DNA from 3 places in the Mesorhizobium sp. B2-9-1 genome. Region 1 is predicted to be linked to each of the others. Evidence: predicted binding sites of a transcription regulator. Region 1 holds the regulator's gene; each other region holds the start of a gene.
What was found. Region 1 encodes PhoB, which activates phosphate uptake and scavenging genes when phosphate is short. Its sites were predicted from a motif close to TGTCATNNANCTGTCAT; they were not measured.
Positions count from the first base shown of each region.

Region 2: a site for PhoB is predicted at 1,331-1,347, ahead of FJW05_RS14925 (PhoX family phosphatase). Genes of this name have one in related genera too.
Region 3: a site for PhoB is predicted at 1,546-1,562, ahead of FJW05_RS15890 (DUF1045 domain-containing protein). Genes of this name have one in related genera too.

Region 1 covers NZ_VFTP01000006.1:200,921-203,920, reverse strand. Annotated here, with positions in the region: gene pstB (phosphate ABC transporter ATP-binding protein PstB) at 1-255, shown strand, start outside; gene phoU (phosphate signaling complex protein PhoU) at 276-983, shown strand; gene phoB (phosphate regulon transcriptional regulator PhoB) at 1,000-1,689, shown strand; gene FJW05_RS14490 (ROK family protein) at 2,012-3,000, opposite strand, start outside.
Region 2 covers NZ_VFTP01000007.1:21,433-24,432, reverse strand. Annotated here, with positions in the region: gene FJW05_RS14940 (helix-turn-helix transcriptional regulator) at 1-11, opposite strand, end outside; gene FJW05_RS14935 (phosphatase PAP2 family protein) at 101-802, opposite strand; gene FJW05_RS14930 (hypothetical protein) at 821-1,159, opposite strand; gene FJW05_RS14925 (PhoX family phosphatase) at 1,412-3,000, shown strand, end outside.
Region 3 covers NZ_VFTP01000007.1:206,490-209,489, forward strand. Annotated here, with positions in the region: gene FJW05_RS15885 (alpha-D-ribose 1-methylphosphonate 5-triphosphate diphosphatase) at 1-574, opposite strand, end outside; gene FJW05_RS15890 (DUF1045 domain-containing protein) at 699-1,406, opposite strand; gene iolB (5-deoxy-glucuronate isomerase) at 1,653-2,465, opposite strand; gene FJW05_RS15900 (DUF3329 domain-containing protein) at 2,870-3,000, opposite strand, start outside.

The DNA.
Region 1 (3,000 bases):
GTCATCCTGCTCGACGAGCCGGCCTCGGCGCTCGATCCGCTGTCGACCGCCAAGATCGAGGAATTGATCGACGAGTTGCAGGCCGACTACACGATCGTCATCGTCACCCACAACATGCAGCAGGCGGCGCGCGTGTCGCGGCAGACGGCGTTCATGTATCTGGGCGAGCTGGTGGAGTTCGACCGGACCGAGAAGATCTTCACCTCGCCCCGCGAAAAGCGCACGCAGGACTACATCACCGGCCGCTTCGGCTGAGCTCATACGAGGACATCATCATGGCCGAACATACCGTCGCTTCTTTCGACGAGGATCTGAGACAGATCAGCCGGCTCATAAACGACATGGGCGATCTCGCCAGCTCGATGGTCGGCGCTTCGACCAGAGCCCTGCTCGAGACCGACAATGCCATGGCGCAGCGCGTCGTTTCCGACGATGCCATCATGGACGCGCGCCAGCGCGAGCTCGACGACCGCGCCATCACGCTGATCGCCAAGCGCCAGCCGATGGCCGATGATCTGCGCAACGTGGTCGGCTCGATCCGCATGGCGGGCGACCTCGAACGCATCGGCGATCTCGCCAAGAACATCGCCAAGCGCGTCGGTTCGGTCGGCGTCAGCGCCGCGCCGCGCGATCTCACGCATTCGATCGATTCCATGGCGCAGCTGGTACTGATCCAGGTCCAGGCTGTGATCCAGGAATATACGGTGGGCGACGCCACGGCGCTGGCCAAGCTTCGCAACGACGACGAGCGCATCGACGTCAAATACACATCCGTCTTCCGCGAGCTCCTGACCTACATGATGGAAGACCCGCGCAACATCACCGCTTGCACGCATCTTCTGTTCTGCGCCAAGAATCTCGAGCGCATCGGCGACCATGTGACCAACATCGCCGAGAACGCCTATTATGTGCTGACCGGCACGCAATTGCCCGCGAATCGTCCCAAGCAGGACGAGACGACAATGTCGGCGCCGGCGGCCTGACGAAGGGTATCTGCCAATGATCGCGCCACGCATCATGGTGGTGGAGGACGAGGAGCCGCTTGGGGTGCTGCTCCGCTACAATCTCGAATCCGAGGGTTACCAGGTCGAAGTGGTGACCCGCGGCGACGAGGCCGAAATCCGCCTTCAGGAAAACGTTCCCGATCTGCTCGTGCTCGACTGGATGGTGCCGGCAGTTTCCGGCATCGAGCTCTGCCGGCGCCTCAGGATGCGGCCCGAGACCGAGCGGCTGCCGATCATCATGCTGACCGCGCGGGGCGAAGAAAGCGACCGTGTTCGCGGCCTCTCGACCGGCGCCGACGACTATCTGGTCAAGCCGTTCTCGACGCCGGAGTTCATGGCGCGCGTCAAGGCGCTGCTGCGCCGCGCCAAGCCGGAGGTGCTGTCCAGCGTGCTCAAGGTCGGCGACATCGTGCTCGACCGCGAATCGCATCGCGTCTACCGCAAGAAGAGCGAGATCAGGCTCGGCCCGACCGAGTTCCGCCTGCTCGAATTCATGATGCGCCACCCCGGCCGGGTTTTCTCGCGTAGCCAGCTGCTCGACAATGTCTGGGGCGAGACGATCTATATCGACGAGCGCACCGTCGACGTCCATGTCGGCCGCCTGCGCAAGGCCGTCAACAACGGCCGCATGCCGGATGTCATCCGCACCATCCGCGGCGCGGGTTACGCGATCAGGGAAGATTAGGCCCAGGGCGCCGCAGTCCTGACGGGCCATGCACTTCCAGCATCCACGCTGGTGAGTAGCCGAGACGCTTGTGCCTCGTCATCCACGGGCGGAGCAAGGAGCGAAGCGACGCAGCGCAGACCCGAGGATCCATTCCGTGACGTCGACGCGCCGCGGCGGTCCAGAATTTTGCACCGCTGCGCTCGACGCGTGAGGTAACGGCATGGATTCCAGGGTCTCCGCGACGGAGCTTCGCTCCTGCTCCGCCCTGGAATGACGAAGCTGTGGGGCCTTCGCTAATTTCAAGCGTCTGCTGCTGTCCCCGGACCTCTTCAAGGCTGCCTCAGGCCACGTTCTTGCCTGCGGCACCCGCTCTCGCCTGGCCTCCCGGCGCGAAAATTTCCTGGTCGACGAAAGTCAGCGCGCGCATGGCGCAGCCTTCGCGGATCAGCGGCAACTCGTTCGGCTCGGTGTCGAAGGAGATCGATTCCGAGTGCTGGCCGCCGGCGGTCTGGGCGATCGCCTCGCGCAGCGCCGGCTCGATCAGGTCGAAGGCGGCCGCGCTGACGCCGACCATGGCGACGGGCGCCGGATCGATGAGGGCGAACAGGCTGCCGAGACCGAAACCAAGCGCTTCGCCGGCCCGGCGATAAGCCTCCCGTTCGGGGCCGTCCCTCTCGCGCGCCTTCGCGGCAAGGGCCCGCATGTCGGCGTCGCCGACGTCGACCGGCTCGGCGTCCTCGCTCATTTTCATGGCGCTGCGCCAGATCGCATAGTTGCCGGCATAGGCCTCGACGCAGCCGCGGCGGCCGCAGCGGCAAAGCGCCCCGCCCGGGCGGTGAATCATGTGGCCGAACTCGCCGCCGGAGGAATGCGTGCCAGTGAACAGCGCACCCTTGAGCACGAGACCCATGCCGATGCCGTGCGACAACAGGATGGCGATGAAGTCGTCGCGATAGCGCTCCGGGTCGCGCCATTGCAGCGCCACCGCCATCATGTTGCAGTCGTTCTCCATGGTGGTGGAGATGCCGAATTCCTTCTCGAGGATGTCGGCGAAAGGAATGTCTGTCAGCGGCGTTATCGGCGACCAGAGCATGGCGCGAGCATTAGAATCGGTGATGCCCTGAATGCCCATGGCGATGCGGGCGACGCTGCCAATGTCGAGGTCGGGATCCTGCAGCCGGCGCCGCACGATCGCCACGCATTCGCCGATCAGCTCGTCGCGGGGCATGACAAGCGTGTCCAGGCGCTGCTGCTCCTCGGCAACAACCTGACCGGCATAATCGATCACGGCGACCGACAGAAAGTTCAGCGACAACACCACGGTCAGCA
Region 2 (3,000 bases), on a different contig from region 1:
GCAGTGATCATCGGCCGGAATCCACCTTTGAATTTTTAAAAGATGTATACTATAAATGTTACGATGTCTCAAGCATCATTATATATGTACTTGACATCGGTCAATCGCTGTCGGCTACCACTTTGCGTCGCTGCAGCAGGCGCGCCGCGAGCCAGCACAGCATGGCCCAGGCAAAGCCCGCGCACCAGCCCGCAAGCACGTCGGAGGGCCAATGCACGCCGAGATAGACGCGGCTGGCGCCGACCAGCACGGTGGTGAGCACGGCGAGGCCGAGCACGAAGACCTTGGTCGTCCGGTCCGGCAGGAAGCGGGCCGCCAAGGAACCGAGCGTCAGATAGGTCACGGCCGACAGCATGGCATGCCCGCTGGGGAATGAGAGCGAGGTCTCGGTGACGAGATGCGAGACGAGATCGGGCCGCGGCCGGTCGACCTCGAGCTTGAGCAGGCTGGAGAGCGCTTGCCCGCCGGCGACGGCCGCGAACATGAACAGGGCTGTCGAGGGTCTGCGGATCAGGAGCAGATAGGCGATCGTCGCCGTCGTGATCAGCGCCAGCACTGCCGTGCTGCCCAGCGCGGTGATGTCGCGCACCGCGCCCTCCAGCCAAAGCGGGCCGATCGGGCTGTCCGGTTGCCCGGCGTGGCGGAAGGCGAGCAGGATTTCCGTATCGAAGGCATGCGGCGTCGTCGCGCGCGCCACCTCCATGAGTTCCACCAGGCCCCACAGCCCGCCGGCGATCACCAGCCCAGCCACGAGCACCGGGAATTCCAACCTGTTGAGGAGCGCGTTGGCGGTCGATTTCATTCGGGCCCTCGGGTCCAGCTACAGCCGCTGCATATAGGGCCCGAGCGTGATCAGCGCGACGGCGGCGATCGCCAGCACCACACCGGTCGCCTGCAAGGCATTGAGCCGCTCGCCGAAGAAGGCGAGCGCCACGACATTGACTGCGACGAGCTGGATCACCGCCGACAGGCTGAACGATACCGACATGCCGAACTCGCGCACCAGCCTCAGCATGATCAGATTGCCGGCCGAGTAGAGCGCCAGCGTCAAAAGGAGCTTGGCCAAGCTCGGCGCCATGCCCCATTGCTTGGCCGCCGTCGCCGCCAGCAGGAATATCACGGTCGAAATGCCGAGTTGCGCCAGTCCCCAGAAGCTCACCTTGCCGTCCCTTTTTGAAACGCCGTCGCCACGCCGGCCAGCTCTTGTTTCCGAAGCAGGCGATGTCGTCAAGCCGACCGCAGCGGAGCGCAGGCGCTCAAGGGACCGAAGCCGGGTGTCGCAAAAGCTGCCGCGAGCCGGCAAACAACTATTGCGGTTCAATCACGGCAGTGTCACGAAAATGTGATCGGCGCGCTTTAGGGGTCGAAAGGTCAAGATCCCCAGCCACTCAAGAAGCCCGAGGGCAAACTCATGAGCCTGACCCCTGAGACCCGTTTCCGCACCAGCCAGCTCGAGGAAAATGACGGCCCGCCGGTCAACCCGACCGACAACCGCACCATGGGCGAGATCATCGCCGCGCGTTTCTCGCGCCGCGGCTTTCTCATGGGTTCGCTGGCCGTGTCGGCCATCGCCGCCACTGTCAGTCCGCTGGCGCTGATTGCGGCCGACGAGGCGCGCGCTGCTGAAGCTTCGGCCTTCAAGTTCGACGAGCTCGAAGCCGGCATCGACGACAAGCACCATGTCGCGCCCGGCTATGACGCCGACGTGCTGTTGCGCTGGGGCGATCCGCTGTTTTCCGATTCCCCCGACTTCGATCCGCTGAAGCAGTCGGCTGAAGCCCAGGCAAGACAGTTCGGCTACAACAACGACTATGTCGGCTATATTCCGATCGACGGCTCGGCCGAGCACGGCCTTTTGGTCGTCAACCACGAATACACCAACCCGCATCTGATGTTCCCCGGCATCGTCTCGGTCGTCGAGAAGGACGGCAAGAAGAAGGCCGAGGTGGCGCCGCTCTCAAAGGAGCAGGTCGATGTCGAGATGGCCGCCCATGGCGGCACCATCGTCGAGATCCGCAAGCAAGGCGGCAAATGGCAAGTGGTGCGCGACGGCAAGCTCAACCGCCGCATCATGTCCACCACCGAGATGGCGCTCTCCGGCCCGGTGGCGGGCCATGACCGCGTCAAGACCAATGCGGACCCGTCCGGTACCAAGGTCATCGGCACCCTCAACAATTGCGCCGGCGGCGTCACGCCCTGGGGCACCTATGTGATGGCCGAGGAGAACATCCACGGCTATTTCTCGGGCGAATTGCCGGAGGGCCACAGCGAAGCCGCCAATTACAAGCGCCTCGGCATTCCGGAAGGCGCCTATGAGTGGGGCACGCATCACGACCGCTTCAACCTCGCCAAGGAGCCGAACGAGCCCAATCGTTTCGGCTGGATCGTCGAGGTCGACGTCAACGATCCCAACTCCGTGCCGAGGAAGCGCACCGCCATGGGCCGCTTCAAGCATGAGGGCGCCGAATCGATCGTCGCCAAGGACGGCCGCGTCGTCTTCTATCTCGGCGACGACGAGCGCTTCGACTATGTCTACAAATTCGTCACCAAGGGGATTTTCAACCCGAACGACCGCGCCGCCAACTTGGACCTGCTCGACGACGGCACGTTGCATGTGGCCAAATTCGCCGAGGACGGCTCGGTCGAATGGATGCCGATCGTTTTCGGTCAAGGCCCGCTGACGGCCGAGAACGGCTTTGCTTCCCAGGCCGACGTTCTCATCGAGACGCGCCGCGCCGCCGACCTGCTCGGCGCCACCAAGATGGACCGGCCGGAGGATATCCAGCCCAATGCCGGCAACGGCAAGGTCTATGTCATGCTGACCAACAATTCCAAGCGCAAGGCCGAGCAGGTCGACGCCGCCAATCCGCGCGCCGACAACGCTTTCGGCCACATCATCGAGATCGTCGAGGAAGGGGGCGACTTCGCGGCGACCAAGGGCAAATGGGAAGTGCTGTTGAAATGCGGCGATCCTTCCGTTGCCGATGTCGGTGCTACCTT
Region 3 (3,000 bases), on a different contig from region 1:
CCGTCAGCTTCAGCTTGCGCTGGTAGTAGTAGGCATAGGTCTCGAGGTTGACGAACTGGCGCTGTCCGGGCGCGTGATCCATCAGCGAGGCGAGCTTCACCCGCTCGTCTGTCTCGAAATTGGCGAAAGCCTCGAGGCAGTCCGGCGCCGAGACCTCGCAGCGCAGATGGATGAAATGATCGGCCCTGAGCCGATCCTGGCGCACGCTGTCCTCGATCGCGTCGGCCAGCTTGCGGACGTCGTCGGATTTCAGGTCGGCATCCTCGTCCATGCCGACGCGCAAGGCGTCGAGCACCGTGGTGATGCCGGCGGTCGCCACCTGGGCGTCATGGGCAAGCACGGCGGCGATCGGGTTCCAGCGCACTTTCGGGCGCGGCGCATAATGGCCCTCGAGGTGATCGGTGTGCAGCTCGACAAGGCCCGGGATGATGTAATCGCCGCCCATGTCCTCGCCGGCGCGAACGGCACCGGGCTCGACGGTGGCAATCAGGCCGTCGCGCAACAAAAGCGAGCCCTCGACGATTTCGTCGGGCAACACGATGCGGGCATTGGTGAGAATGGTTTCGGCGGTCATCTCGGGCGGTCCTATCTCAAGCAGTCGCTTCAGAGCAATTCCAGGAAAAGTGCCTTGCGGTTTTCCGTCCGGAATTGCGTAAAAACAAAAAGATAGGGCGGTTCAGCGTTTCCGCTGATCCGCCCTAGGCGGTCTTGCGGGCAGCCCGGCGGCCAAGCGCATGATGGGAAAGCACCATGAACGGGGCGCCGGGCTCGCTTTCGACGAACAATGTCAGCGCATCCACCGGCACCGGCTGCCGCAGCACGTCGGCGAACAGGCCGTCGATCGCTGCACGAAGACGTGGGCTTTCCTGTGGCCCGACCCGCCCCGAGAGCGTCATGTGGAAGCGGAACGTATCGAAGACGTAAGGATAACCCCATTGGCAGAGATTGCGGAACTCGTCCGGCTTCAGCGCATCGGGGCTGCGGCGCTCGATCTCGGCCTCGGTCAGCGGCGCGCGGAACGGATCGAAGGCGCGCACCACCTCGCCGGCGAAATCGTTGAGCGGCGCAAACTGCGTTTCCGGCACCAGCGCGAAAAAGCCGTCGATCTGGCCGACGACGAGACGCGGGATGATCACAGGCGGCGTCGTTCCGGCGAAAGCGTCGAGCGCGGCGCGGAGCGAAGCTTCCGTCTCGTTCAGCGCCAGCCGGAACGGGGCTTTCAGCGTCGCATGGAATCCGTAGCGCCGGGCGGAGGCGGTATGGAAAGCGACTTCCGCGGCCGACAGATCGCCCACGGCCTCGACCGGCCGCGTCGCCGCGCCAAACGGGTCGCGGCCCAGCCAGTTAGCGGCAATGCGCGCCAGCTTCTCGTCCTGCCCCGGGGTGTAGTAGATCGCGTAGCGCATGGGCGTTCCTCGTCAAGCGCGCTGCGCGCCCCAAAGGAATATGCGACGCGCTTCAAGTCATTGTCTTGGCAAGTCGTGGCCCAAAACGCCGGAGCGCTTGCGGCGACATGCACCGGAACCGCTGCCATAGGTGATTTCCATGACGGATTGACGAAGCTTTCGTGGGTTTTCGAAGGCAAGTCCAGCACGGAGCTCGTTAGCCGACGATTTTTCCGGCCTGGACCAACGGCTTTGCCGGCGTGCCGATCAGGCCTTCATCAGCCACTCATGCTCGGCCGCGTTGTGGAATTTCCACGTCCGCTTCGGTCCGGCCATGACGTTGAGGTAATAAAGGTCGTAGCCGTGGCAGGCCGCGCAAGGATGATAGCCCTTGGGCACCAGCACGACATCGCCGTCCTCGATCGCCATCGCCTCGTCCAGCTCGCGCACGCCGTTGCGGTCGGCATCGGTGTAGACGCGTTGGAAGGCAAAGCCCTGCGGCGGGTTGAGGCGGTGGTAATAGGTCTCCTCGAGATAGGATTCGGCCGGCAGATTGTCCTGGTCGTGCTTGTGCGGAGGATAGCTGGAGGTGTGGCCGCCGGGGGTGATCACCTCGACCACCAGTAGCGAATCCGCCGGCTTGCCCTCGGGCAGGATGTTGGTGACGTAGCGCGTGTTGGTGCCCTTGCCGCGCACCTCCTGGCCGAGATCGTCAGGTCCGATGACGCGCACCGGCAGACGGCCACCGAGGCCAGGCGCCGAGCAGACGGCGAGCTCCAGCTCGGTATCGGCGGTCACCGACCAGTCGGCGCCTTGCGGCACATAGACCGACCACGGCTTGCCTTCGAAGGGCGACATGCGCTCGCCGAGCAGGCCGAGATCCTTGCCGCCGGCCGACGCCTTGCCTTTGCCGGTGACGAAGACCAGGCAGACCTCGCGCTCGCCCGTTTTGCCGGACACCGTCTCGCCCGGACGAAGCCGATGCAGATCAAAACCGACATAGGTCCAGCCGGCGCTTTGCGGCGTGACATGAGCGACATGGCCGTGGCCCTTGTCGGCCTTGACGAGCAGTTTCGACATTTTTTGGCTCTCCTAATTCCTGGGCGCCCCATTGGCGCAGCTAAGAATCCGATGGACTATCGCGAAAACCTTGGAGATTGGCCGGTTCCCTCGCAACGTCGTCATTCTAGGGCGGAGCAAGGAGCGAAGCGACGCGCGCAGACCCTAGAATCCATGCCGTTACACCTGCCGTAGAATGCAGCGGTGCAGAAAGAGGCTGTCTGGGCCGGCGTTTCGGCGCCATTGTCTGCACCGTCGCGACACGTCAAAGTCATGGCATGGATCCTAGGGTCTGCGCCGCGTCGCTGCGCTCCTTGCTCCGCCCTAGGATGACGAAGCGAGGAGCGTTTCGGCTAATCGCCAACGTATGCGATCCGCCATGCACGCAGTATCCGATCCGTAGAAGCTCTCGAGCCATGGATCACTCACTCTTTTGGTTCGACGTCGGCCTTGTTCTCCTCCACCGGCTTATAGAGATAGAAAAACTGCCACACCGCGTAACCGGCGAAGCCCAGCGCGATGATGCCCCAGAAGGGTGTGCCGGAGGCGAATTCGA